Regions from separate parts of the Serratia sp. TSA_130.1 genome, predicted to be linked through region 1. Evidence: predicted binding sites of a transcription regulator. Region 1 holds the regulator's gene; each other region holds the start of a gene.
What was found. The regulator CRP, encoded in region 1, controls carbon source genes, mostly activating them, when cyclic AMP is high. The targets are predictions, from matches to a motif close to ATGTGANNNNNNTCACAT.

Region 1 (9,755 bases):
TGTTACGTGATCTTCTCGGTGTTCTGCATCATGGGCACCTATTTCGGGTTGCACATTCAGGATTCGATCGCCAATACCCGCGCGATAGGCGCGGTCCTGGGCGGCTTGCTGGGCGGGCCGTCGGTAGGCTTTCTGGTCGGGCTGACCGGCGGCCTGCACCGGTATACGCTCGGCGGCATGACCGACGTGGCCTGCGCGATCTCCACGGTGTCGGAAGGCCTGGTCGGCGGCATCGTACACAGCATCGCCATGCGCCGCGGGCGCATCGAGCTGCTGTTCAATCCGCTGTTCGTCGGCGGCGTGGCGCTGGTGGCGGAAGTGTTGCAGATGGCGATCATTCTGGCGGTGGCGCGCCCCTACGACGAAGCGTTGCAGCTGGTGGAGCACATCGCGCTGCCGATGATGATCGCCAATACCGTCGGCGCGGCGATGTTCATGCAAATCCTGCTGGATAGGCGCGCGATGTTCGAAAAATACACCAGCGCCTTCTCTTCCAAGGCGCTGAAGATCGCCGAGCGCACCGAGGGCATCCTGCGGCAGGGGTTCGATCAGGAAAACAGCATGAAGGTCGCCCGGGTGATTTATCAGGAACTGGGCATCGGCGCGGTGGCGATCACCGATCGCGACAAGCTGTTGGCGTTTATCGGCATCGGCGACGATCACCACCTGCCAGGCACGCCGATCGCCTCGGTGCATTCGCATCGCGCCATCGACAACAACGAGGTGGTGTACGCCGACGGCAACCAGCTCTCTTACTGCTGCTCGATCAATCCGGCCTGCAAGCTGGGATCGACGCTGGTGATCCCGCTGCGCGGCGAAAACCAGCGGGTGATCGGCACCATCAAGTTGTACGAACCGAAAAGCCAGCTGTTCAGCACCATCAACCGTACGTTGGGTGAAGGCATCGCCAGCCTGCTGTCGGCGCAGATCATGGCCGGACAGTACGAGCGCCACAAGCAGTTGCTGGCGCAGTCGGAGATCAAGCTGCTGCATGCGCAGGTCAATCCGCATTTCCTGTTCAATGCCTTGAATACCCTGGTGGCGGTGATCCGCCGTGATGGCGAGCGCGCCTGCGAGTTGGTGCAGTCCCTTTCGACCTTCTTTCGCAAAAACCTCAAGCGCTCGGATGATGAAGTCAGTCTGGCGGACGAGATAGAACATGTGAACGCCTACCTGCAGATCGAGAAAGCGCGTTTCGCCGATCGGCTGGAGATTGCGGTATCGCTGCCCGAGGCGCTGCTGGCGGCGCGGCTGCCGGCGTTTTCGCTGCAGCCGATCGTCGAGAACGCCATCAAGCACGGCACCTCGCATCTGTTGGGCGTGGGCCGCATCGAAATCGGCGCCTGCTGCGAAGGCGAGCATCTGCTGCTGCAGGTGACGGACAACGCCGGGCTGTTCCAGCCGAAACCGAACTGCAGCGGGCTGGGTATGAATCTGGTAGATAAACGCATTCGCGTGCGCTACGGCGAAGGCTATGGCGTGCAGGTGGATTGCCGGCCGGACGCCTATACCCGCATTACGCTCAATGTTCCCATGGAGAGGGCCGCATGATGTTAAACGCACTGATTGTTGACGATGAGCCTTCCGCGCGCGACAACCTGCGCCATCTGCTGGAGGCCGAAGCGGGGATCGCGATCATCGGCGAATGCGCCAACGCCATCGAAGCCATCAGCCAGATCCACCGGCTGCAGCCGGACGTGGTGTTTCTCGATATTCAAATGCCGCGTATCAGCGGGCTGGAAATGGTCGGCATGCTGGATCCCAATCGGATGCCGCACATCGTGTTTCTGACCGCCTACGACGAATACGCGGTGCAGGCGTTCGAGGAGCACGCCTTCGACTATCTGCTGAAGCCGGCGGAGCCGAAGCGGCTGAGCAAGACGCTGCAACGCCTGCGGCAGCGCAGTGCGCCGCAGGACGTGACGGCGCTGGATGAGAGCGCCGGTTACCTGAAATACATTCCCTGCACCGGCCACAGCCGCATCTATCTGCTGCGGTTCGACGAGGTGTTGGCGATCCGTTCCAAACTGAGCGGGGTATTCGTGGTGCGCAGCGACGGCATGGAGTGTTTCACCGAATTGACGCTGCGCACGCTGGAAAGCCGTACGCCGCTGGTGCGCTGCCATCGGCAGTATTTGGTCAACCTGGAGCAGGTGCGCGAGATCCGCTTCGAAGAAGGCGGCGCGGCGGAGATGATCATGTCCGCCGGCGATCCGGTGCCGGTCAGCCGGCGCTATTTGAAAGCGCTGAAGGAGCAACTGGGGCTGCGGGGGTGACGCAGGTCTTAGGGGGATTCTGAAAAGACAGGCATCATGGGCGTCCCGACGGCGCCCTTTTTGTTTGTCCTTGACGGGGTTACGCGGCGCTTATAGCTTTATTGCATCAACAGGCGCGTTTCGCGCCGCGTCAGCGTCAAAGGAACAGAAAATGAGTGAACCACGGATTATCGCCAAGGCGATGAAAGACGGAAAACCGGAACAGGATCTGGTGATTTTGCCGGCGTTGGCCAACCGCCACGGGTTGATTACCGGGGCAACCGGCACCGGCAAGACGGTGACGCTGCAAAAAATGGCCGAACAGTTCTCGCGCATCGGCGTGCCGGTGTTCCTGTCGGACGTGAAGGGCGATCTGTCCGGCATCGGCGCCGAGGGCGTGCCTTCCGAGAAGCTGCAGGCGCGCCTGGCAGCGATTGGCGTCACCGACTGGCAGCCGCAGGCCTGCACCATTATCCCGTGGGATATTTACGGCGAAAAGGGGCATCCGATCCGCGCCACGATTTCCGATCTCGGGCCGCTGCTGCTGGGGCGCCTGTTGGATCTGAACGAGGTGCAAAGCGGCGTGCTGCAGCTGGTGTTCAAAATCGCCGATGACAACGCGCTGCTGCTGTTGGACATGAAAGACCTGCGCGCCATGGTGCAGTTCGTCGGCGATAACGCCAAACAATTCCAGACTCAGTACGGCAACATCTCTGCCGCGTCGATCGGCGCCATCCAGCGCGGGTTGCTGACGCTGGAAGAGCAGGGCGCCAACCAGTTCTTCGGCGAGCCGATGCTGGACATCAACGATCTGATGAAAACCGACGCCAACGGTCATGGCGTGATCAACCTGCTGGCGGCGGACAAGCTGATCAATCAGCCGAAGCTGTATTCAGTGTTCCTGCTGTGGCTGCTGGCCGAGCTGTTTGAACATCTGCCGGAAGTGGGCGACCCTGAACAGCCGAAGCTGGTGTTCTTCTTCGATGAAGCGCACCTGCTGTTCAACGACGCGCCAGCGGCGCTGTTGACCAAGATCGAACAGGTGGTGCGCCTGATCCGCTCCAAAGGCGTCGGCATTTACTTCGTCACCCAGAACCCGCTGGATATCCCGGACAGCGTGCTGGGCCAGTTGGGCAACCGCGTACAGCATGCGCTGCGCGCCTTTACGCCGCGCGATCAGAAGGCGGTGAAAACGGCGGCGCAAACCCTGCGTGCCAATCCGGCCTTCGATGCTGAAACGGCGATCACCGAGCTGGGCGTGGGCGAAGCGCTGGTGTCATTCCTCGACGAAAAGGGCCGGCCGAACGTGGTGGAGCGGGCGATGGTCATCGCGCCGGAATCCAAGATGGGCATGCTCGGCGCGGAAGGGCTGAACAGCGCGATCAACAAGTCGCCGCTGTATGGCCGCTATGAAGACATGATTGACCGCGAGTCCGCCTACGAGAAGCTGTCGTCGGGCGGCTTCGCCACCGTCGGCACTGCGCAGCAGGGGCAGCAACCGCAGGCGCAAGCGCAGCAACAGACGGGCGGCGGCCTGATGGACGGATTGAACGAGCTGCTGTTCGGTTCCACCGGCCCGCGCGGCGGCAAACGCGACGGCATCGTCCAGACCGCTGCCAAGAGCATGGCGCGCGATCTCGGCCGGCAGATCCTGCGCGGCGTACTGGGCTCGATCACCGGCGGCCGTAAAAAGTAAGCGGAAATTATCGTCGGCAGCGGCGGGTTAAATCAGTAAACTATGGCGGCGTTTTTCTCTGCCGGACCTAACATGCTGCTGCTGATCGATAACTACGACTCCTTTACCTATAACCTTTACCAGTACTTCTGCGAGTTGGGCGCCGAGGTGGTGGTGAAGCGCAATGATGAGCTGCAGCTGGCCGATATCGAGCGGCTGGCGCCGCAGCATCTGGTGATTTCCCCCGGCCCTTGTACCCCGAACGAAGCGGGCATCTCGCTGGCTGCCATTCGTCATTTCGCCGGCAAGCTGCCGATCCTCGGCGTGTGCCTGGGGCACCAGGCGCTGGGGCAGGCGTTCGGCGCCGAGGTGGTGCGCGCCCGCGCGGTGATGCACGGCAAAACCTCGGCGATTCGCCATCTGGGCGTCGGCGTGTTTCGCGGCCTGAGCGATCCGCTGACCGTGACGCGTTACCATTCGTTGGTGCTGAAAGCCGATACGCTGCCGGATTGCTTTGAAGTGACCGCCTGGAGCGAACGCGACGGCGTGCGCGACGAGATCATGGGTATCCGCCACCGCACGCTGGCGCTGGAAGGGGTGCAGTTCCACCCGGAAAGCGTGCTCAGCGAGCAGGGCCATCAGCTGTTGGACAATTTTCTCAGGCGTTAATCCCTTCGCATTTTTTTCGCCCGTCAGGCGTTTTGCATTTGCGCTTTAGTGTTTTTTTATGCATATTTCGTGATTATATTTTCATTATAACATCGCGATAGCGCTGAAAAACCTTCAGGGTGGAGCCGAAAATGACTGACAAATCCGCAGTGAGCCGCAGCACCTTTGACCAGGTGATCCTGCCTGTTTATGCACCCGCCCAGTTTGTGCCGGTGCGCGGCCAAGGCAGCCGGGTCTGGGATCAGCAGGGAAAAGAGTACATCGATTTTTCCGGCGGCATAGCGGTGACGGCGCTGGGGCACTGCCATCCGGCGCTGGTCGAGGCGCTCAAACGCCAGGGCGAAACCTTGTGGCATACCAGCAACGTCTTCACCAATGAACCGGCGCTGCGCCTGGCGAGCAAATTGATCGACGCCACCTTCGCCGATCGGGTGTTCTTCGCCAACTCCGGCGCAGAGGCCAACGAGGCGGCGTTCAAACTGGCGCGTCATTACGCTATCACCCGCCACAGCCCCTATAAAACCAAAATCATCGCCTTCTATAACGCGTTTCACGGCCGCACGCTGTTCACCGTGTCGGTGGGCGGGCAGGCCAAATATTCCGACGGGTTCGGGCCGAAGCCGGCCGACATCGTGCACGTGCCGTTCAACGATCTGGCGGCGGTGAAAGCGGTGATGGACGACCACACCTGCGCGGTGGTGATGGAGCCGATTCAGGGCGAGGGCGGCATTACGCCGGTCGACGCCGACTTCCTTAAAGGCGTGCGCAAACTGTGCGACCAACATCAGGCGCTGCTGGTGTTCGATGAAGTGCAAAGCGGTATGGGGCGCAGCGGCAAGCTGTTCGCCTATATGCATTATGGCGTGACGCCGGACATTCTCACCACCGCCAAGGCGCTGGGCGGCGGTTTCCCGGTGAGCGCCATGCTGACTACCGAAGAGATTGCGTCGGTGATGCAGGTGGGCACTCACGGCACCACCTATGGCGGCAACCCGCTGGCCTGCGCGGTGGCGGAGGCGGCGCTGGATGTGATCAATACGCCGGAGGTGCTGAGCGGCATCGAGCAGCGCCATGCGCTGTATGTACAGTCTTTGCAGAATATCGGCGATAAATACGGTATTTTCACCGCCATTCGCGGCATGGGGTTGCTGATCGGCGCCGAGCTGACGCCGCATTATCACGGCAGAGCGCGCGATTTCCTCACCGCCGCCGCCGCGCGTGGGCTGATGATCCTCAACGCCGGGCCGAACGTGATCCGCTTTGCGCCGTCGCTGGTGGTGGAGCTGCAGGACATCGAGGCCGGCATGGCGCTGTTCGAGCTGGCGGTGCAGGATGTGATCAACGCCTGAAGCACCTGCGGCGAATAACGGGGCGCGGCATGCCGCGCCCTTATTGATCGCGCAGTTTACGCTTGAGCCAGATGCCGTGGTGCGGGCGCTGGCGCCAGGCCAGCGACGAAATGGTGTGCATGACGCTCAGGTGCGACAGAATACGCCGCAAATGACGTTCCATCTCGGTGACGGGCATCTCCGGATGCAGATCCGGCGGCTGCATGATGCCGCTGTTGTCACTGCTCGGGCCGTCGTATTCCAACCGCTGCTGGCAGCTTTGCAGCGCGATTTCACAGGTTTGCAGATACGCTTCCGCCAGCTTCGGCGTCAGCATGTAGTGCTCGCGCGCCAGGATGGTCATGGCGTTCAGGTGTTCGACGATGAACTGGCTGTGAGTGACCCACAGCCGCATGTCCGCCAGATAGTTCGAGGCGAACCCCGGTTCCTGCATCGCCTGATTGAGCGAAGTGAACAGCGCATTGTGCGCCTGGTTGACCTGCATGCGGGCATAGGCCAACGCGGTGGCGTCCGGCTCCGGTTGCTTCAGCATCAGCCGCAGCGCGGCTTGATCGTTTTCCAGCGCCTGATGGGCATTCTTGCGCAGCAGCCCGCTTTGCCACTGCGGCCACAGCCAAATGGTGCCGCCGAACGCCAGCACGCAGCCGATCAGCGTATCGATCAGACGCGGCACCAAAAAATGCGAGCCGTTCAGCGCCAGCAGCTGCAGGGTGTAAACCGCCGTGACCGTAAAGCCAATCACCGACAGCCCGTAGTTCTTGCGCGAAACCAGGTAGGCCAACAGCGTGATCATCAGCATGATGCTCAGTGTTTCTGCTTCCGGTAATTGCAGCTGCAACAGCCCGGCCGCCAGCAACAAACCGGCGATCGTGCCGAGCGCACGGTGCTGAATACGCACCCGGGTGGCGTTATAGCCGTTTTGGCTCACCAGCATGATGGTGAGCAGTATCCAGTACGGCTTCGGCAGATTGAATACCGCCCCCAGGCTGCTGCCGACCGCCAGCGTCACCCCCAGCCGCGCGGCGTTGCGCAGCGCCGTGGATTTGAACGACAGGTAGCTGGCCAACGCCGGCCAAAACGGCAGGCGATGCTGGCTGGGCATCAAATCGCGGCGGTACAGCGGATGCTGGGTGCGCAGCAGGCGGGCAATGCGGCTGAAATGGTAGTAACAAAACTGGCCGACCGGGTTGTCGGGATGCTGCGCCGCCATTTTTTCCAGCGCCGCCAGTTCGTGCGTCATGGAAAAGCGCTTCGAATGTTGATGGTAGAGAATATCGTGCGCCACCACGCGCAGCCGCCCGGCGATCACCTGAGCGTTGCGGCGAATGATCGCTTCGGCCTGGCTCTGCTCCATCAGTTTTTGTACTTCCTCCGGCAAGTGCAGGCTGACGGTGATGTGCTCCTGCAGATCCATCGCCACCTGAAAGGCGCGTTGCAGACGCTTTTGATCGAGGTTGTTGGCGTGCGGCAGGAAATTAAGCTGTTGGTACAGCAGGCTGATCAGATCCATCACCTTTTGCTGGCGCACCAGCAGCGGCGGCAGAGCGGTCTGCGGATCGGTGTGCTGAGTCAGCAGCGAGTATTTGGCTTCGAAGTAGTCCGCCAGTTCCAGATAGAGCTGGCTCAGCGTCTCGCGCATCGGCTGCTCTTTCCACAGCCGGAACCAGAACCAGGTGAATAAGCCGTACCAGGCGGTGCCGATCGCGTACAGCAGCGGCGCCTGCCAGAGAGGCACGGTGCCGGCCATGCTGAGGGAGAAGATGGCGGCCACCAGCGCCGCCGGCAACAGCCGGGCGTGCAGCGGGCTGATTTCGCCGGTGACGCCGAGCAGCAGCGCCAGGCCCAGCATCAGCGCCGGCAGCGGCACGTGCCACAGCAGGGCTTGTTGCAGCAGCAGGCTGCTGAGGGCAAACAGCGCACCGCCGACGATCAGCCGTTTAAAGAAGCGCCTATGCGGCGTGTCCAGACCGGCGATATTGCAGCAGGCGGGCACCAGAGAGAACATCAGGCCGAGCTGCAGCTGGCCAATCAGCAGGCCAAACAGCACCGGCAGGCACAACACCAGCGTTTGTCGCAGTGCGTAGTTGACTTCCGGGTGGTAAATCAGGCGGCGCCACATGGCAGAGAGCAGACAAAAAAACGGCGCAGATTGCGCCGTTTCTTCAGGGATTAACGGGTGCCGTAGACGACAATGGTCTTGCCGTGGGCGGAAATCAGGTTTTGGTCTTCCAGCATTTTCAGAATACGGCCAACGGTTTCACGCGAGCAGCCGACGATCTGGCCGATTTCCTGGCGGGTGATCTTGATCTGCATGCCGTCCGGGTGAGTCATGGCGTCGGGTTGCTTCGCCAGATTCAGCAGGGTTTGCGCGATGCGGCCGGTGACGTCCAGGAAGGCGAGGTTGCCCACTTTTTCGGAAGTGACCTGCAGGCGGCTCGCCATTTGGGCGGACAGACGCATCAGGATGTCCGGGTTAACCTGGATCAACTGGCGGAATTTCTTGTAGGAAATTTCGGCCACTTCACAGGCGGTTTTGGCGCGAACCCAGGCGCTGCGCTCCTGACCTTCTTCGAACAATCCGAGCTCGCCGATGAAATCCCCCTGGTTGAGGTAGGACAGGATCATCTCTTTACCTTCTTCATCCTTGATCAGCACCGCGACGGAGCCTTTCACGATGTAGTAAAGCGTTTCGGCCTTTTCACCTTGGTGAATCAGCGTACTCTTCGATGGATATTTGTGGATATGGCAATGAGACAGGAACCATTCGAGAGTAGGGTCTGTTTGCGGTTTGCCGAGAACCATTCGCTGTTATCCTCTGTTGTTATCGCTGCCTTGTGTCACAGGGGTCAGAGTTCCCTGTAAAACCCGCCTGTAGCCGCAGTTATGAGCGAGGGCTACCGGCAAGTTTTGAGGCGTGTCATAAAAATACGCTGTCGCTCTAGCATATTAACTTGCCGTAAGCGCTGCAAGCTACATTCTGTTAACATACCGGTAAAGGAGCCTTTCTCTGGGCGTTTCCCTGAAATTCAGTGTCCCGGAAAGATTTATTGCGGCTCTGTTTGTAGCACAGAGTAAGGCGGGTGTCTCGTGTTGTCTCGCTTCAGCATGATTAGCATCAGGTTACGTTGCCTGTTTCTATGCGAAAGCGTACTCTGATTTTAAGAAATCAACCGGAGTGACCAGAATGCAGGCAAGAGTTAAGTGGGTGGAAGGGTTAACGTTTTTGGGTGAATCGGCCTCCGGCCACCAGGTGCTGATGGACGGCAACGCCGGCGATAAAGCGCCCAGCCCGATGGAGATGGTGCTGATGTCGGTGGGTGGCTGCAGCGCGATCGACGTGGTGTCCATCCTGCAAAAAGGGCGCAACGACGTGCGCGACTGCGAGGTGAAGCTGACCTCCGAGCGCCGTGCAGAAGCCCCGCGGTTGTTCACCCATATCAACCTGCACTTCATCGTCACCGGCCAGGATCTGACCGACAAAATCGTAGAGCGAGCGGTGAACCTGTCGGCGGAGAAGTACTGCTCGGTGGCGCTGATGCTCAACAAGGCCGCCACGGTGACCCACAGCTTCGAGATCCGCCAGCCGGCGTAATCGAGACGGAGCGCGGCCCGCCGCCGCGCTCAACGCGTTTATTCGATCTTCTTGCCTTCCAGCAGCCGCTGTACCAGCGGCGCCATGATCAGCTCCATCGCCAGCCCCATCTTGCCGCCCGGCACCACTAACGTATTGATGTGCGAGATAAACGAGCCCTGCAGCATCGCCAGCAAATAGGGGAAGTCAATCTGATCCAGCCCGCGGAAGTGGAT
Region 2 (9,755 bases), on a different contig from region 1:
CATTTTCCACCCAAAAACCGGCGGCGCCGCGAGAATAATCGCCGGTGACGCCGCTGACGCCCTGGCCCATCAATTCGGTGACCACCAGGCCGGTGCCAAGCTGTTTCAGCATGCCGGCGAAGTCTGCGCCCTGCCCGGCAATGCGCCAGTTATGGATGCCGCCGGCATGGCCGGTGCTGTGCAGGCCCAGCTTGCGCGCCGAGTAGCTGGTCATCAGCCAGGTTTGCAGCACGCCATCCTTGACGATATCGCGCCGTTGGGTGCGCACGCCCTCGCTGTCGAACGGCGTTGACGCCAGCCCTTTCAGCAGATGCGGGTGTTCCTCGACGGTCAGCCACGACGGCAGGATCTGCTTGCCGAGCGCGTCCAGCAGGAAAGTGGATTTGCGGTAGACGCTGCTGCCGCTGATGGCCCCCACCAGATGGCCGAACAGCCCGGTGGCCACTTCGGAGGCGAACAGCACCGGCGCCTTCATGGTCGACAGTTTACGCGGCGCGAGACGCGCCAGCGTGCGGCGGGCGCACTCCTGCCCCACCCACTCGGGGCTGTGCAGATCGCCCATCGCACGGCCGATGGTGTAAGCGTAATCCCGCTCCATGTCACCGTCCTGCTCCGCAATGACGCAGCTGGACAGCGAGTGACGGCTGGAACAGTAGCTTTGCAGCATGCCGTGGCTGTTGCCGAACACCTTGATGCCGTAGTGGCTGTTGAAGCTGCCGCCTTCGGTGTTGGTAATGCGTTTGTCCGCCGCCAGCGAAGCCTGCTCGGCGCGCGCCGCCAGCTCGATGCCGCGCTCGGCGTCCAGCTCGGTCGGGTGGAACAGATCGAGATCCGGCGCCTCAAACGCCAACAAATCTTTCTCCGCCGGGCCGGCGCAGGGATCTTCAGAGGTGTAACGCGCGATGTCCAGCGCCGCCTGTACGGTGCGGGCGATGGCATCCGGGCTGAGATCGGTGGAAGAGGCGCTGCCTTTACGCTGACGGTGATACACGGTGATGCCCAGCGCGCCATCGCTATTGAACTCGACGTTTTCCACCTCGCCGAAGCGGGTGCTGACGCTGATACCGGTCGATTTGGTGACCGCGACTTCCGCCGCGTCGGAACCGGCGCGTGCCAGCTCCAGAGCCTGAGAAACGGCCTGTTCCAGCGCCTTGCGCTGTTCTGCAACTTGAGTGACTACTTTCATCAATCTGCCATAATTAATCAGAAAATCGTTGAGAAAAGTGCCGGAGCGGCGTAGTTGTGCACGCGGGGCGGCGCGCAAAAATCCTGAGATCTCTGCCGTTGAGTCTAACAGGAACCGCGTTGAATTTCGCATAAAGCCGGCAACCTGTTAGGATTAGCCTCTTTTTAACGGAGCCTACCATGAACAAACAGCCTGAAGACTGGCTCGACGATGTCCCGGAGAATGAAAACGAGGACGATGACGAGATTATCTGGGTCAGTAAAAGTGAAATTAAACGTGATGCCGAAGCGCTGAAAGACCTGGGGGCCGAAATGGTCGATCTGGGCAAAAACGCGCTGGATCGCATTCCGTTGGACGAAGATTTGCGCGCCGCCATCGAGCTGGCGCAGAAGATCAAGAAAGAAGGCCGTCGCCGTCAGCTGCAGCTGATCGGCAAGATGCTGCGCGCCCGCGATATCGAGCCGATCCAGACCGCGCTCGACAAGCTGAAAAACCGCCACAACCAACAGGTTTCGCTGTTCCATAAGCTGGAAGCGCTGCGCGACCGCCTGGTGGAAGAAGGCGATGACGTCATTCCGTCGATTCTGGATCTGTATCCGGCCGCCGATCGTCAACAGCTGCGTTCACTGGTGCGCAATGCGCAGAAAGAGAAGGCCGCCAACAAGCCGCCTAAGGCTTACCGCCAGATCTTCCAATACCTGCGCGAGCTGGCCGAAGCGGCTGACTAAACGCCGCCGCCATCCCGGGATGAACCCGTTTCATCCCCGGTGATGCGCCGGTTCACCGCTGCTTTCGCGGATATTGAAACGCAGGCTGCCTTCCAGCTCTTCTTCCGCTTCTTCAAACAGCAGAATGATCGCGCCAAAACGACGTTTACTGCGGGCATTGAGGTGGGTGAACTCGATTTCCACCGGCAGACCGATATCGCCGGTCACCACGTCCCACAGCGCGTCGAGGTTGGCGCCAAACCCCTCGTCCAGAGCAAACTTATGCGCGAAATCGCGGTAGAAGGCCGGCACATCCTGGATCTGCTCAAAATCAAACTCTACTTTTGCCATCAAACTCACTCCACACGAATGAAGTTTTTGTAATGGTCACGCGAGACGAAGATCAGACCGTCGCTCGAATACAGCAGGCGATCGGCGCCGCGCCGGCCACACTGGTAATTGATGTCCGCTTCACGCCAGACCCGGCCGCCGGCGCTCGGCAGTTGCCCTTCACGGTTAGAAAATCGATCGCCGCCAATCGCCTTGCCCGGCAATACCGAACAGAGGTTGCCTGAACGCGGGTCCCAGCCCTGCTCGCGCGCCTGCTTCTTGGTGATGTAATAATCCGGCAGCCGCTGATGCTGCTGCAGGTAACTCACCACCGTTTGCTGCTGCGTGAGCCGATCGATGCTCTGTTGCTGCCCCGCCGGCGCTTGCACCACCGTCGCATTGCCGCCGATCGCACGGTGCTCGTTGCCGCGCAACGCGCTGAAGACGGCGATGACCACGGCGATGACAATCGCCAACAGAATCCGCTTGTTCATGACATTCCCTGAAATTATGCCGCCGGAGGCGCCGCAGCTCCCCCAGGCTAGTTAGGTATATAGTCGACCTGGATGAAACTAAGATGACCGACACGTTGCGTTTTCGCGGCGGTGAGGGTTTCATCCATTCATGTCAATGATGCCACTTTCCAGCCGTTCTGGCACTCGGAGTCTCTCTGAAAACGAGCCGCCTGCTCTGAGACGGCCCGCCGAACAACGACTGCTTACAGTATAGTCAGGGAAGGCGCCGCACAGCGCGGCGCAACAGGAGGGAACGCATCAATCGATCAAGGCGTGGCGATAGCGGTGCAGCATGTCGGCCAGGCGTTTCACCGGCCCGGTGACGCTGAGCGGCGCCTGATTGTCGACCAGCTTCTGTTGGTACTCGTTCATTTCGCCCAGCAAGCGATCGTAGTAGTAGGCGCGCTTGACGTCGTTCTTGGCGGAGACCACCCGATCGGCGGTGCTGCGGATCTGGCGGTGGAAGGCCGACAGCTCTTCGCTGGCCGGAATTTCCGCTCGCTGCATGCGCTGGTGGGCGATGATCAGGTTCAGCGCCAGACGATACTTGGCGATGTCGTTCGGGAACATCATCAGCAGCTGATTAAGCTGCTGATACAGCGCGGGCAGGTGGTTTTGCCGACGGCGCGCCGCCTTGGTGGTCAGCGCCGACACCGCGCTGCTGACGAACTGGTTGAGCAACGTGCGGCCGGTGCGTTCGCGCGAATTATCGCGGATCAGCAGCAGCACCATCAGCCCGACGCAGCTGCCGAGGAACTGGCCCAGCGCCCCGTCAAGAAACTGGGTCACGTTGAACTCCATCGGGTTGCTCAGCACCAGAATGTTGATGGTCCCCGCCAACAGCCCCAGCGAACCGAGCCGCCGCTTCTGCACCTCGATGCCGATGAAAAACGCCAGCAGGCCGAGGCTGAGACACAGCAGCAAAATGCTCTGCTGGGTCGCCGGCAGGATCACCATGAAGAACAGAGAACCGACCGGGATTGCCGCCAGCATGCCCAGCACGAAATCCATCGCCACCATGCGCGGCGCCGGGGTGCGCATCGCCAGCGAGGTGATCACCGCAATGATCACCATAAAACCGCTGCCGGACGTCCAGCCGGTCCACAGCCACAGCAGGCAGCCGAAGGCCGTCGCCACAAAGGTGCGCAGACCGTTGATCATCGCGTGATGCCCTTCCGCCGAGGTCGGCTTGACCACGGTTTCGTTGCTCAAGACGCCCTCTTCCACCGCGCTGATGCTGCAGTTGGTGTGCACGCCTTTCGACAGCAGCAGGTAGCGCGTCGCCGCGCCGACCCAGCCGGTGATGGTCGGCAGCGTTTCCTCGGAGCGATGCGTGGTCAGCACCTGACGCAACAGCTTCATGCGCTTGTGGATCTCCTGCGGGGTCTCCGCCGGAACCATCAGCTGTTCCCGCAAACTTTCTTTCAGCGCCTGCGGGTGATTCAACAAGATCAGATAGGTTTCACAGGCCTGGGTGATCAGCGTCAGCGACAGGGTATGCAGCGCTTTCACCCGTCGGTTGACCTTCTGCCAGCGCGAGGATTCCATCATCAGGTTGTTGCGCATGCCGTCCAGCGCCGTGGTGCTCTTCACCAGATTGCTCCAGGCGCGGTCGATGTCCTCTTTATCGGCATGGCTGATGCACATCTGCATCAGGCGGTATTGATCCACCAGCAGCTTATCCACCGCCCGATCGATGTCCTGCTTGATCGAACGCGGCGAAAACAGCAGATCGGCCAACACGGCGCTGACGATCCCCAGCACGATCTCGCTGCAACGCTCGATGGCGAACTGCGGCGCTTCCAGCAGGTGGGCCTCGCTGGTGGCGACCGTCACGATGATGATCAGCGCGGTATAGCCGGCCAGCCCCCAGGCGTAGGAGTTCTCCACCTTGATAAGCGAAGAGAGCCAGGTGCAGAAACCGGCCCACATGCAGCACAGCATCAGCATCACTACCGGCGCGCGGGCGGTGGTGATGATGATGAGCAGGCCGACGAAGCAGCCGATAAAGGTGCCGATGATGCGCAGCCAGCCGCGATGGCGAATGGCGCCGGAGAAGGGTTCACCGCCGGCGGCAAAGGCCGGGCCGGCGGCGACGATGGCGGCGGTCATCGCCGACCAGCGCGGGGTTTCCAGATTAAGATGGAAGCCGACGAACAGCGCAAACACAATCGCGAAGCTGAGTTTGAAGGCAAATCTCAGCCGGATAAAGGTTGGGCTGCTCATTAGCCGAACTCACGCAGCCGGTGCATCAGGCGCACAAAAGGCGAGCCGCTGTCGGCATTGCGATCGTTCTTGCCGACGATCACCACGGTGGCGGTGGTGCCGGCCGGGTACGGATGCTGTTGGTCCTTGGCGTCCAGCAGGATCTTCACCGGCACGCGCTGCGCCAGGCGCACCCACTCCAGGTTGCTGTCGATCGAGGCCAACCCTTTGTTGTTCACCGTGCTGCTGCTGTTGTTCACCGCCGCCGCCACGCTATCGACGGTGCCGTGCATGATGCGGTTGCTGCCGAGCGGGGTAATCTCCGCGCGATCGCCCTTATTCAGGCCGTTCAGCTTGGTCTCTTCCAGGTACGCCAGGATGTAGAAGGAATCTTTCTTCACCAGCGCCACCGCGACCGACCCGCGGGTGATGTATTCACCGGCGTGTACGTTGAGGTTGGTGATCCAGCCATCGGCCGGGGCGCGCACCGTGGTGCGCTCCAGATCCAACTGCGCCAGCTCGCGAGCCGCAATGGCCTTCGCCAGCTGGTGCTGCACGGTCTGCAGCGAGTTGTTCGACTGGTCAATCTCTTCCTGCGACATCGCCTGTACGCCCAACTTCACGCGGCGGCCGGCCTCACGCCGTTTTTCCGCCGCCAGCGTCTGATAGTAGGCGACGTCGGCGCCGGCTTCCGCCAAGGCCTGCTCATAACGCGGCCGATCGACCACGAACAGCACCTGGCCTTTCTTGACCAGTTGGTTGTCCACCACCGGCACGTCGGTCAGCAGGCCGCTGACGTCCGGCGCGATCGCCACCACGTCGGCGGTAAACTTGGCGTCACGCGTCCACGGCGACTCGGTGTAGAACACCCAGGCCTTGAATACCGCGGCAATGCCCAGCAGCACAAGAATCAAAGTGATCGCGATTCGGGTTATTTTTATCGAAAAATTTTTCACAGCGACCTCAAACAAAAAGACACGAAATCAGATAAAACAAGCAGCAATACAGCGCGGTATTAAACAGCGCCGGATGCCAGACAAAATCGTAAATCCCCGTCGGCTGCAGCAGGCGGCGCAAGAGAAAAAACAGCGCCAGCGACACCAGCAGCTCGAAAAACACCGGCGGAAACGACAGTCCGAAGATGACCATAACCGGAAGCAAACTCATCACTTTTTCCTTATTGTTCACTGCGCCGGGGAAAGACAGGTCTCGCCATTCACATTCTCTTTACATTTTAGCGTGCGCGCGCCACAAATCTTGACCAGGCAGCTTGTCCAGGTCACGAACCCGAAAAAAGGTTAAACTTTGGGGCAGACATCCACGACAGGGATTGCGAGGGTGCCGGAGGAGCGGCAGGATGACGTCGCCGCTCGCTCTCGCACGTTGGTGAGGTCTATTCACCCGACCACGTTATATTAGCCTGCTTACTATCAAGGCATCAACAATCTGTGATCTAAATCACTTTTAAGCCAGAGTGAATAATGGAAAGATTAAAACGCATGTCGGTATTCGCCAAAGTGGTTGAGTTCGGGTCGTTTACCGCGGCCGCGCGCCAACTCGACATGAGCGTTTCATCGATCAGCCAAACCGTCTCGAAACTGGAAAATGAGCTGCAGGTCAAGCTGTTGAACCGCAGCACGCGCAGCATCGGCCTAACCGAGGCCGGCAAGATTTACTATCAGGGCTGCCGACGCATGCTGCAGGAAGTCAGCGAAGTGCATGAGCAGCTGTACGCGTTTAACAATACGCCCGCCGGCACGCTGCGCATCGGCAGCTCGTCCACCATGGCGCAAAACGTGCTGGCGAACATGACCGCCGAGATGATGAAAGAGTACCCGGGTCTGACGGTCAACCTGGTGACCGGTATACCGGCGCCGGATCTGATCACCGACGGTCTGGATCTGGTGATCCGCACCGGCGCGCTGCAAGACTCGAGTCTGTTCTCGCGCCGCCTGGGGCAGATGCCGATGGTGGTGTGCGCCGCCAAAAGCTACCTGAGCCAGCACGGCACGCCGCAGAAGCCGAGCGACATGGTCAACTTTTCCTGGCTGGAGTACAGCGTGCGGCCCGACAGCGAATTCGAACTGATGTCGCCGGAAGGCATCACCACGCGCATTTCCCCGCAGGGGCGCTTCGTCACCAACGACTCCTCCACCATGATCCGTTGGCTGAAAAACGGCGCCGGCATCGCCTACGCCCCGCTGATGTGGGTGATCGAAGAGATCAAACGCGGCGAGATCGAGATCCTGTTCAAAAGCTACCATTCGGATCCGCGGCCGATCTACGCGCTCTATACCGAGAAGGACAAACTGCCGCTGAAGGTACAGGTGTGCATCAACTATTTAACCGACTATTTCGAACGCGTAGCGGCGGTCTATCAGGGTTATCGCTGAGCAGCGCTTAAATAGCGGCGCGCCAGCGCGGCCAGCAGCATCAGCGCCAACATGCCGATGCCCCACAGCAGCCAGACGGCGTAGCCCGCCCAGGCCAGCAGCAGAGGAAAATAGCTCGCCAGCCCGCTGCCCAGCTGTTTCAGCCACGGCAGCCAAGTGTCCAACACCGTCTGCGGCACCAGGCTCAGCGCACCGTTCACCGGCAACGTTGCGTTTCCGGCCGCCTCCGCCAACGTCGGCAGCCAGGTCAGCAGGCCGGATACGCCCCAGGCCAGCAACGTCCACAGCGCCATGGTGCCGAGCAGCAGCGCGACCGTCCAGCCGCCCCGATTCACGGCACACCGCCGCCGCACTGCGGACAAAAGCGGCTGCCCGGCGGCAACGGCGCGGCGCACTGTCCGCAGGTGGCGCTCACCGCAGCAAACGGCTGGCCGCAGCGGTGACAATAACGCGCGCCCGGCTTATTCACGGCCCGGCATTCCGGGCACTGCGGCCCCTGTTCGCCATGCTGGCTATAGCGGTTGCCATGGTGGCCACCGCCGTGGCCCGCGCGCCGATGACCGCCGTTAATACCGCCTTGCCCCAACAACCTTTTCAGTAAGCTCATCCCGCCTCTCCTCTGTGCATTCACGCTGAAGCTCACTGTAAACCCTGGAGTAAACTCCAGGGTAAAGCCCGGCGATGAGGATTTACGTTTCATTACATCGTAATAATGGCAAGGCTTTGATGCCGTTAACAAAAGCATCATCGGCATTATCCCACGCCGCTGCGCTGCGTTATGCTGCGGGCACCTCTCCCTGCATCAGGAATAACCATGAAAAAAATCATACTGGACTGTGACCCGGGGCATGACGACGCCATCGCCCTGCTGCTGGCCTGGGGCAATCCGCAGATCGACCTGCTGGCGGTCACCACCGTGGTGGGTAACCAAACGCTGGACAAAGTGACGCGCAACGCCCTCGCGGTGGCGCGCATCGCCAATATCACCGGCGTGCCCTTCGCCGCCGGCTGCCCGCGCCCGCTGGTGCGCAATATCGAAGTGGCACCCGACATTCACGGCGACTCCGGCCTCGATGGCCCGGTGCTGCCGGAGCCTCACCTGCAGCTGGACTCGCGCCACGCGGTGGATCTGATCATCGATACCGTGATGGCCCACCCGCCCGGCAGCGTGACGCTGGTGCCGACCGGCGGCCTGACCAATATCGCCATGGCGGTGCGTAAAGAGCCGCGCATTGCCGAGCGGGTCAAGGAAGTGGTGCTGATGGGCGGCGGCTATCATGTGGGCAACTGGAGCGCGGTGGCGGAGTTCAATATCAAAATCGATCCCGAGGCGGCGCACATCGTGTTCAATGAAAAATGGCCGCTGACCATGGTCGGGCTGGATCTCACCCACCAGGCGCTGGCCACGCCGGCAGTCTGCGAACGCATCGCCACCCTCGGCACCCGGCCGGCCACCTTCGTCGGCGAACTGCTGGCATTCTTTGGCCGTATGTACCAACAGGCGCAGGGCTTCAGCGCCCCGCCGGTGCACGATCCTTGCGCAGTGGCCTATGTGATCGATCCGAGCGTTATGTCGGTGCGCAAAGTGCCGGTGGATATCGAGCTGACCGGCACCCTGACGTTGGGCATGACGGTCGCGGACTTCCGCGCGCCGCCGCCGCCGGACTGCCACACCCAGGTCGCGGTCAAACTGGATCAGGATAAATTCTGGGATCTGGTGGTGGATGCGCTGGAGCGGATCGGCGACGTGGAGTAAGCGCACAAGAGACGAGATTAACGCGCTTGGGCAGGCGCGTTAGTCTGTATTCTGCCGCGGCAACGGGGAGGCTCAAGTCATAACCGCTTTTATTTCCAATGCAGCAGAACAATCCTAATAATAAATTATTTCATGAAAATTTAAAAAAACAGATAAAGACAGGAAGAATCTTAATAAAATTAAAACCATGAAAATCACATTGAATTTAAAAATCAGCAATGGAAAACGATGAAGTAAATCTCCACCGTCACGCCGCCATTGACGGCATCAATTAAACAAGCAGATACCTCTTTTATTCTTCACACTGCCTGCCAATCTAGGCCGTTGCCGGGATACCCCACGATATCCACACACGCAAGAACCACAAACAACCCATTGATTTTAATTAATAAAAACAACATTAAGATTAAAAATTGACTGAATCACAATAGATTTGAGAAAATAGCGCGTCTGTTTTTGCAAACAACAAAAATGCCTTTTGCGAGTGAAAAATACGGCTTAACCTTTCTTTGGGCAAACAGCCTCGCGCATTCTCAGGGCAAATATTATTTATCGCTTTACCATAAAGACGGTTTAAATTTCCCGTGAGACATTTTCGATTTCAACATTACACGCATTTCAACACCAGGATAAAGGATAGGGAATAATCAAAGCATGCATTTA
Region 3 (9,755 bases), on a different contig from region 1:
TCAAAACCGTCAGCGACAAGCTGCACGTGAAAGATGAAGCCAACCAGTCGATCAAATCGTATGCCGGCGACACCGCCACCACCAGCGAGCTGAAAGCCAAGCTGCTGGCCGATGACATCGTGCCGTCGCGCAATGTGAAAGTGGAAACCACCGATGGCGTGGTGCAGCTTTCCGGTGAAGTGAAAACGCAGGCGCAGTCTGAGCGTGCCGAAAGCATCGCCAAGGCTATCGACGGCGTGAAAAGCGTGAAAAACGACCTGGTGGTCAAGCAGTAATCCCGCCAGGCGCCCGTAACAAGTAACAACAAGCCGCATCTGTCGGGCCGTCAAGGCGGCCCGACGTGTACCACCAAAAAAAGAAACTGATTTGCCGTCGATGTCCCGTTGTCGGGGCGGTAGACGGCAGCGAATTTTTTCACAATGGTAAGGAGAAGCTTATGTTTCGTTGGGGCATTATCTTTTTAGTCATCGCGCTTATCGCTGCGGCACTGGGGTTCGGTTCGCTGGCGGGCACCGCCGCCTGGGCCGCCAAAGTCGTGTTCGTTGTCGGCATCATCCTGTTCCTGGTCAGTCTGTTCACCGGCCGTCGGCGCCCTTAGCCGGCCGGCATTTTCCTGCAAACTGTAACAAAGCTTAATTCCTTTTCTCACGTCGGGGAGGGCCGGCCATGAACAGCGACATCATCGTCGGGCGCTGGAAACAGCTGAAAGGTCAGGTATGGCAGGCTTGGGCCGAATGGTCCGGCAGCGATGGTGCCTGGTTGGCCGGCAGCAATGATTTCCTCGTCGGCGTGCTGCAAGAGGATTACGGAAGAGAGCGAGACGCGGTATCCTCGGAGAAAACGTCTCACTGAGGATGCCAAGTTGGGATACAGAATACCCATCACGCTCGGCAATATAGAACCGCTGGCGTCTAAACCTTTTCGACCAGGAAAAATGGCGTTGGTCTGCGAAGGCGGCGGCCAGCGCGGCATTTTCACCGCCGGCGTGCTGGACGAGTTTCAGCGCGCGGGCTTTAACCCTTTCGATCTGCTGATCGGCACATCGGCCGGCGCTCAGAATCTGTCTGCCTATATCTGCGGGCAGATGGGCTACGCGCGCCGGGTGATCACCCGTTACACCACTTCGGCACAGTTCTTCAATCCGCTGCGCTTCGTGCGCGGCGGGCATCTGATCGATCTCGATTGGCTGGTTGATACGGCGGCGGCGCAGATGCCACTGGCGATGGACGTGGCGGAACAGCACTTTACCGACGGGCGCGAATTCCTGCTGTGCGCCTGCCGCAGCGACGATTTCGAACCGACCTATCTGCCGGCGCAGCGCGAACGCTGGCTGCCGGCCATCAAGGCGTCCAGCGCCATTCCCGGCTTCTACCGTCAGGGCGTGGAGTTGGACGGCGTCAGCTATCAGGACGGCGGCATCAGCGATGCGATCCCGGTGGAAGAGGCCTATCGCCGCGGCGCCGACACCATCGTGGTGATCCGCACCGTGCCTTCGCAAATGTACTACACCCCGCAGTGGATGAAGCGCATGGAGCATTGGCTGAGCGACAGCAGCCTGCAGCAGATGGTGCGCATCCTGCAGCATCACGAGCAAAGCTATCACCGCATCCAGCGCTTTATCGAAAAGCCGCCGGGCAAGCTGCGCATCTTCGAGATCTTCCCGCCGAAGCCGCTGGCCAGCAATGCGCTGGGCAGCCGATTGGGGGCGCTCAATCAGGATTATCACCTGGGGCGCCGCTGCGGCCGCTACTTCCTGGCCACCGTCGGCCAGTGGATGGCGCAGCAGGAGCCCGACGGCATGAAGGTGCGAAAAGCGTTGTCGCGCCGCCTGATCCAGCCGGAGAACGTCAGAATGCCTTCGCCGATCGTGACCGACATCGCCATGCCCACCGAGCGGGCGGCGCAGCCGGAGGCGGCGGTAGCGGCGCCGAAAATCATCCTGCCGGGCGATCTGCCGCCGGGTGAAGGGGGCGCGCTGTGAGTTACGCCTTTACCGACACCCACTGCCATTTCGATTTCCCGCCCTTTACCGGGCATGAGGCCGAGAGCTTGGCGCGGGCGGCAAGCGCCGACGTAAAGCGCATCATCGTCCCGACGGTCACCGCCGATCGCTTCGCGCGGGTGTTGCGGCTGGCGCAGGAGCATGCGCCGCTGTTCGCCGCACTGGGGCTGCACCCGCTGTATATCGCGCAGCATCATGAGCCGCAGTTGGAACAGTTGGCGGCGCTGCTGGCCGAACGGCCGCACAAGCTGGTGGCGGTGGGGGAGATCGGGCTCGATCTGTATATGGATAACCCACAGTTCGAGCGGCAGCACAGCGTGCTGCTGGCCCAACTGAAGCTGGCGAAACAGCATGACCTGCCGGTGATCCTGCATTCGCGCCGCACCCACGACCAACTGGCCGCCGCGCTGCGGCGCATGCAGCTGCCGCGCCGCGGCGTGGTGCACGGCTTTGCCGGCAGCCTGTCGCAGGCGCAGGCGTTTATCCGCCTCGGCTATTACATCGGCGTGGGCGGCACCATCACCTATGAGCGGGCGCAGAAAACGCGCGCCGTGATGGCGCAGCTGCCGCTTGAGGCGCTGCTGCTGGAGACCGATGCGCCGGACATGCCGCTGGCCGGCTATCAGGGGCAGCCGAACCGCCCCGAGCGCGCCGCCGAGGTGTTTCACGCGCTGTGTGAACTGCGGCCGGAACCGGCCGACGTGATAGCCGCCCACCTGCAACGCAATACCCAAGCGCTGTTCGCCATGCCGAATTGAGGTCTGCATAACGTGACTTGCGTCACGTTATAAGATTTTCATTTGCGTCTCGTTGTATACATTTGTGACATAAATCGGTGCGAGGGTGACCTCGCTCAGTATAATCCCCCCCGAAACTCTCCAATAGCAGACCTCTCTTCATGAGCAGGGATGTATTTTATTTTTTGCAACAGGGAAACTTTGCATGCAACTCATCATGAGTCTGGTCGGGATGGCGGTGCTGATCGCCATTGCGGTGCTGCTCTCCAGCAACCGTCGGGCCATCAAACTGCGCACCGTGGTGTGGGCGTTCATCATTCAGGTCGGTATCGGCGCGCTGGTGCTGTACGTGCCGCTGGGCCGCAGCATCCTCGGCAGTATGTCTAACGGCGTGGCAAACGTTATCGCTTACGGCAATCAGGGCATTTCGTTCATCTTCGGCGGGCTGGTGTCCGACAAGATGTTCGAGGTGTTCGGCGGCGGCGGCTTCGTGTTCGCGCTGCGCGTCCTGCCGGTGATCGTGTTCTTCTCCTCGCTGATTGCGGTGCTGTACTACCTCGGCATCATGCAGTTGGTGATCCGCGTGCTGGGCGGCGGCCTGCACAAGCTGCTGGGCACCTCGCGCACCGAATCGCTGTCGGCGACCGCCAACATTTTCGTCGGCCAGACCGAAGCGCCGCTGGTGGTGCGTCCGTATATCGCCACCATGAGCCAGTCAGAACTGTTCGCCGTGATGTGCGGCGGCCTGGCTTCGGTGGCCGGTTCGGTGCTGGCGGGATACGCGCAGATGGGCGTGCCGCTGGAATACCTGATCGCCGCGTCCTTCATGGCCGCGCCGGGCGGGCTGCTGTTCGCCAAGCTGATGGTGCCGGAAACCGAGCAGACCCACGATAAAGACGATGCGATGAAACTGATCGCCGAAGAGGATCGTCCTGCCAACGTGATCGACGCGGCGGCTTCCGGCGCGGCTTCCGGCATGCAGCTGGCGCTGAACGTCGGCGCGATGCTGCTGGCGTTTATCGCGCTGATCGCCTTGCTCAACGGCATTCTCGGCGGCATCGGCGGCTGGTTCGATTACCCGCAGCTGTCGCTCGAGCTGATCCTCGGCTGGGTGTTCTCGCCGATCGCCTTCCTGATTGGCGTGCCGTGGAGTGAAGCGATGACCGCCGGTTCGTTTATCGGCCAGAAGATCATCGTCAATGAGTTTGTCGCCTATATGAACTTCGGCGCCTATCTGCGTCCGGACGATGTGGTGGCGGCGGAAGGCCTGCAGGTGCTGTCAACGCACACCAAGGCGATCATCTCCTTTGCGCTGTGCGGTTTTGCCAACCTCTCCTCGGTGGCGATCCTGCTGGGCGGTTTGGGCAGCATGGCACCCAACCGTCGCCATGACATCGCGCGTTTCGGTCTGAAGGCCGTGGCGGCGGGCACGCTGTCCAACCTGATGAGTGCCACCATCGCCGGCTTCTTCCTGGCGCTGTAAGCCCTCGCTGAGCCCGCGTCGGCGCGACCGATCGCGGGACTCCGCCTATACTCTAAGCAACGCGGGTGCTTGCCGCATCCGCGATCTTCAGCCGCTTCTTTAGCGAATTTGTGAACGATATCGCGTTATTTTGTGATGTTCTTCACATATAATTCCGGTCTGTTACAGTGCTATTTCATATAGTGTGACGATGAACGCGAATCGCCCCCGGCATTCGTGTTCAAATAGCTATTACTGGCCGGCCGCAAGGCGGGTGGCCATGTGCGGTGAGAAGGATCTCAGTTGCCGCCGCGGGAACGCCGTTCCCCTGCGCTATCTTCATGGAACCAAGTCCGCTCGCCAACACCCAGGTACTCAGTTGGAGAGTTTTATGACCGAATTAACCGCAGCAGCGCAACGTGCGCTGAACTTGATGGATTTAACCACGCTGAACGATGATGACACCGACGAGAAAGTGATCGCCCTCTGTCGTCAGGCCAACAGCCCGGCCGGCCACACGGCGGCCATCTGCATCTACCCGCGTTTTATCCCGGTGGCGCGTAAGGCGCTGCGCGAGCAAGGCACGCCGGACATCCGTATCGCCACCGTGACCAACTTCCCGCATGGCAACGACGATATCGACATCGCGCTGGCGGAAACCCGCGCGGCCATCGCCTATGGGGCGGATGAAGTGGACGTGGTGTTCCCTTACCGCGCGCTGATCGCCGGCAACGAACAGGTCGGTTTCGAGCTGGTGAAACAGTGCAAACAGGCTTGCCAGGCGGCCAACGTGCTGCTGAAAGTGATCATCGAAACCGGTGAGCTGAAGCAGGCCGATCTGATCCGCAAGGCGTCCGAGATCGCCATCAAGGCCGGCGCCGACTTTATCAAGACCTCCACCGGCAAGGTGCCGGTCAACGCCACCCTGGAGAGCGCCGAGCTGATGATGTCAGTGATCCGCGATATGGGCGTGGCGAAGACGGTGGGCTTCAAGCCGGCCGGCGGCGTGCGCACCGCGGAAGACGCGCTGCATTATCTGCAACTTGCCGATCGTATTCTGGGCGAAGGGTGGGCCGACGCGCGGCATTTCCGCTTTGGCGCTTCCAGCCTGCTGGCCAGCTTGCTGGCCGCGCTGGGCCACCAAACCCAGACCGCCGGCGGCGGCTACTGATCGATTTCGTTGGCGGGCGCCAGGCGCGCCCGTCTGCACCGACTCTCGGCGACACAGGGGGATGCCTTGTTCCTGGCTCAAGAAATTATTCGTAAAAAACGCGACGGCCAGCCGTTAAGCGAAGCGGAAATCCGCTTTTTCATCAACGGCATTCGCGACAATGTGGTGTCGGAAGGGCAGATCGCCGCGCTGGCGATGACCATTTATTTCCATGACATGAGCATGCCGGAGCGCGTGGCGCTCACCATGGCGATGCGCGATTCCGGCACCGTGCTGGACTGGAAGAGTTTGGCGCTGAACGGCCCGATCGTCGACAAGCACTCGACCGGCGGCGTGGGCGACGTGACTTCGCTGATGCTCGGTCCGATGGTGGCGGCCTGCGGCGGCTATGTGCCGATGATCTCCGGCCGCGGCCTGGGGCATACCGGCGGCACGCTGGACAAACTGGAAGCCATTCCGGGCTTCAATATTTTCCCGGACGATAACGCCTTCCGCAAAATCATTCAGGACGTCGGCGTGGCGATCATCGGCCAGACCAGCTCGCTGGCGCCGGCGGACAAACGTTTCTACGCCACCCGCGACATTACCGCCACCGTGGATTCGATCCCGCTGATCACCGCCTCCATTCTGGCCAAGAAGCTGGCGGAAGGGCTGGATGCGCTGGTGATGGACGTGAAGGTCGGCTCCGGCGCCTTTATGCCGACCTATGCCCTGTCGCAAGATTTGGCGCAGGCGATCGTCGGCGTGGCCAACGGCGCGGGCTGCAAGACCACCGCGCTGCTGACCGACATGAACCAGGTGCTGGCCTCCAGCGCCGGCAACGCGGTGGAAGTGCGCGAAGCGGTGCGCTTCCTGACCGGCGAATACCGCAACCCGCGCCTGCTGGAAGTGACGCTGGCGCTGTGCGTGGAAATGCTGCTGTCCGGCGGCCTGGCGCAAGACGAGGCCGACGCGCGCGCCAAACTGCAGGCGGTGCTGGACAACGGCAAGGCGGCGGAGGTGTTTGGCCGCATGGTGGCGGCGCAGCAGGGTCCGATAGACTTCGTCGAACGCTACGATAGCTATCTGCCGGCGGCAACGCTGAGCAAGCCGGTGTATGCTGAAAAGCCGGGCATCATCAGCGCCATGGATACCCGTGCGCTGGGCATGGCGGTGGTGTCGTTGGGCGGCGGCCGCCGTCGGGCGAGCGACGCCATCGATTACAGCGTCGGCCTGACCGAGATGGCGCGCCTGGGCGATACGGCGGATTCCCAGCAGCCGCTGGCGATGATCCATGCCAACGATGAAGAGAGCTGGCAGCAGGCGGCCGATGCGGTGCGCAGCGCAATGACGCTGAGCGACAAGGCGCCGGAGGCGACGCCAGTGGTGTATAAGCGCATCACTCAAGCGTGATGACCCTCGTCTTTCAAGCCGTAGCGTTGTTGGCTGCACGCGTGCACCCCAGTCACTTACTTGAGTAAGCTCCTGGGGATACACGCGCTAGCCGCCTAGCTACAACTTGAAATCCATTGGGTATAAATTTAGAGAATAAGGGCGATTGCAGTTTTGCGGTCGCAATAGCGTGAGAACACGCAGGAGAGCACAGATGAAACGCACATTTATTATGGTATTGGACTCCTTCGGCATCGGCGCCAGCGAAGACGCCGAACGTTTTGGCGATCAGGGTTCCGACACCCTGGGCCACATCGCCGAGGTTTGCGCGCGCGGTGAGGCCAACGTGGGCCGTCAGGGCCCGCTGACGCTGCCTAACCTGAGCCGTCTGGGCCTCGGCAAAGCGGCGGAAGAGTCCACCGGCAACTTCCCGCAGGGGCTGGATCGCAACGCCGACATCATCGGCGCCTACGGCTACGCCAGCGAGCTCTCTTCCGGTAAAGACACGCCGTCTGGCCACTGGGAAATCGCCGGCGTGCCGGTGCTGTTCGACTGGGGCTACTTCAAGGACGAGCACAACAGCTTCCCGCAGGCGCTGCTGGATAAGCTGGTGGAGCGCGCCAATCTGCCGGGCTACCTGGGCAACTGCCACTCATCCGGCACCGTGATCCTCGATCAGTTGGGTGAAGAGCACATGAAAACCGGCAAGCCGATTTTCTACACCTCCGCCGACTCGGTATTCCAGATCGCCTGTCACGAAGAGACCTTCGGCCTGGAGCGCCTGTATGAGCTGTGCGAAATCGCGCGTGAAGAGCTGACCGAAGGCGGTTACAACATCGGCCGCGTGATCGCGCGTCCGTTCGTCGGCGACAAGCCGGGCCACTTCCAGCGCACCGGCAATCGCCACGATCTGGCGGTAGAGCCGCCGGCGCCGACCGTGCTGAAAAAGCTGGTGGACGAGAAGGGCGGCGAAGTGGTGTCGATCGGTAAAATCGCCGACATCTATGCCAACGTCGGCATCACCAAGAAGGTGAAGGCGACCGGCATCGACGCGCTGTTCGACGCGACCCTGATCGAAATGGAAAAGGCCGGCGACAACACCATCGTGTTCACCAACTTCGTGGACTTCGACTCCTCCTACGGTCACCGTCGCGACGTGGCGGGCTACGCCGCCGCGCTGGAGCTGTTCGACCGCCGCCTGCCGGAACTGCTGAAGCTGGTGAAAGACGAAGACATCATCATCTTCACCGCCGACCACGGCTGCGACCCGACCTGGCCGGGCACCGATCACACCCGCGAGCATATCCCGGTGTTGGTTTACGGCCCGAAAGTGAAACCGGGTTCGCTGGGCCACCGCGAGACTTTCGCCGACATCGGCCAGACCGTCGCCAATTACTTTGGCCTGTCGCCGATGGATTACGGTAAGACCCTGTTCTAAGCCCTGTCTTTCAAGTCGCAGCGTTGTTAGCTTCACGCGTGAACCCCAGTCACTTACTCAAGTAAGCGCCTGGGGATCCACCCGCTAGCTGCCTGGCTGCAACTCGACATTCAAGGCTTAGATGTTTGACGTTTCTATTAAATAAGATTTCTAAAGGAAGAAAATTATGGCTACGCCGCACATTAATGCTGAGATGGGTGATTTCGCTGACGTAGTACTGATGCCGGGCGACCCGCTGCGCGCAAAATACATCGCCGAAACCTTCCTGGAAGGCGCGGTGGAAGTGAACAACGTGCGCGGCATGTTGGGTTTCACCGGCACCTACAAAGGCCGCCGCATCTCCGTAATGGGCCACGGCATGGGCATTCCGTCCTGCTCCATCTACGCGCGCGAGCTGATCGCCGAATTCGGCGTGAAGAAGATCATTCGCGTGGGTTCCTGCGGCGCGGTGCGTGACGATATCAAACTGCGCGACGTGGTGATCGGCATGGGCGCGTGCACCGACTCCAAGGTGAACCGTCTGCGCTTCAAGGACAACGACTACGCGGCGATCGCCGACTTCGACATGGTGCGCAACGCGGTCGACGCGGCGGCGGCGCAGGGCATCCCGGCGCGCGTGGGCAACATCTTCTCCGCCGATCTGTTCTACACCCCGGATCCGGATATGTTCCAGGTGATGAAGAAGTACGGCATCCTGGGCGTGGAAATGGAAGCGGCCGGCATCTACGGCGTGGCGGCGGAGCTGTACGAAGAGTTCGGCTGTAAGGCGCTGACCATCTGCACCGTGTCCGACCACATCCTGCGTCACGAAGCGACCACGGCGGCGGAACGCCAGACCACCTTTAACGAAATGATCGTTATCGCGCTGGAATCCGTGCTGCTGGGCGACAAAGCGTAATACCGCGGCGGGCGTCGTCATGGCGCCCGCCCGTCAATCTATTCATTCCGCATGGCCGTTTTTGGCTAACGCTTTACCTTTCAATTGGATGTGGATCCCGTTGTTACGGACAATCTATTCACCGAAAGGACAAGAAAACGGCACGAACGCATTCAACGCTTGGCCTGAATTACCCCTGCTTAGGCGCTTCCTGTTTTTTCTCCGGCGCATCGTCTTCATCGTCTTCCACCGTATTGCCTTCTTCCAGTGGTGTGTTGGCGGTCAACAGGTAGGGCGACTGCTGCCAGCGGCTGCGGCGGTGTTGCAGCAGGGTACGCGCCAGAATGATGCCGATCGCCAGCGCCAGCAGGATCATCAGGCGCAGCAGGTTGGTGGTGTTGTCCACCTGCTTGGATTCGGTCGCCAGTACGTGGGTGTCGAGGGTGATGCGGATAAAGCCGATCGGGCCGTCTTTGCCCTGAATGGATTCGACCAACTGGTGGTTGAAGTAGCTGCCGGCGCGTTTGCCGTCGAGCGACAGGCGATCGCGTATACTTATCTGTTCCCCGGCGTGGGAGACCAGCGTGCCGTCCAGCTGATACACGCTGACGTCGAGAATGCGGCTGTGATCGGTGAGCTGCTTGAGGATGGCGTCGATGCGCGGATTGTTGCCGTCGTCGTCCAGCAGCGGCGCCAG

Region 2: a site for CRP is predicted at 6,390-6,407, ahead of aaeR (HTH-type transcriptional activator AaeR). Genes of this name have one in related genera too.
Region 3: a site for CRP is predicted at 4,353-4,370, ahead of deoC (deoxyribose-phosphate aldolase). Genes of this name have one in related genera too.

What each region holds. Positions count from the first base shown of each region.
Region 1 is NZ_JBQZFS010000008.1:46,235-55,989, reverse strand. It holds gene ACUTQY_RS22020 (sensor histidine kinase) at 1-1,551, shown strand, start outside; gene btsR (two-component system response regulator BtsR) at 1,551-2,276, shown strand; gene ACUTQY_RS22010 (helicase HerA-like domain-containing protein) at 2,428-3,951, shown strand; gene ACUTQY_RS22005 (aminodeoxychorismate synthase component II) at 4,024-4,599, shown strand; gene argD (bifunctional acetylornithine/succinyldiaminopimelate transaminase) at 4,731-5,948, shown strand; gene ACUTQY_RS21995 (YccS/YhfK family putative transporter) at 5,989-8,067, opposite strand; gene crp (cAMP-activated global transcriptional regulator CRP) at 8,118-8,750, opposite strand; gene ACUTQY_RS21985 (OsmC family protein) at 9,133-9,540, shown strand; gene ACUTQY_RS21980 (phosphoribulokinase) at 9,579-9,755, opposite strand, start outside.
Region 2 is NZ_JBQZFS010000005.1:36,208-45,962, reverse strand. It holds gene pmbA (metalloprotease PmbA) at 1-1,186, opposite strand, end outside; gene yjgA (ribosome biogenesis factor YjgA) at 1,366-1,914, shown strand; gene ACUTQY_RS17630 (barstar family protein) at 1,945-2,244, opposite strand; gene ACUTQY_RS17625 (ribonuclease) at 2,250-2,717, opposite strand; gene aaeB (p-hydroxybenzoic acid efflux pump subunit AaeB) at 2,997-4,964, opposite strand; gene aaeA (p-hydroxybenzoic acid efflux pump subunit AaeA) at 4,964-5,899, opposite strand; gene aaeX (p-hydroxybenzoic acid efflux pump operon protein AaeX) at 5,907-6,110, opposite strand; gene aaeR (HTH-type transcriptional activator AaeR) at 6,425-7,336, shown strand; gene ACUTQY_RS17600 (hypothetical protein) at 7,327-7,671, opposite strand; gene ACUTQY_RS17595 (zinc ribbon domain-containing protein) at 7,668-7,943, opposite strand; gene uriH (uridine-preferring nucleoside hydrolase UriH) at 8,151-9,092, shown strand.
Region 3 is NZ_JBQZFS010000003.1:285,866-295,620, forward strand. It holds gene osmY (molecular chaperone OsmY) at 1-275, shown strand, start outside; gene ACUTQY_RS14475 (DUF1328 domain-containing protein) at 437-598, shown strand; gene ACUTQY_RS14480 (CsbD family protein) at 667-852, shown strand; gene ACUTQY_RS14485 (patatin-like phospholipase family protein) at 863-1,981, shown strand; gene ACUTQY_RS14490 (TatD family hydrolase) at 1,978-2,760, shown strand; gene ACUTQY_RS14495 (NupC/NupG family nucleoside CNT transporter) at 2,945-4,222, shown strand; gene deoC (deoxyribose-phosphate aldolase) at 4,593-5,372, shown strand; gene deoA (thymidine phosphorylase) at 5,439-6,764, shown strand; gene deoB (phosphopentomutase) at 6,958-8,181, shown strand; gene deoD (purine-nucleoside phosphorylase) at 8,348-9,079, shown strand; gene ACUTQY_RS14520 (YtjB family periplasmic protein) at 9,249-9,755, opposite strand, start outside.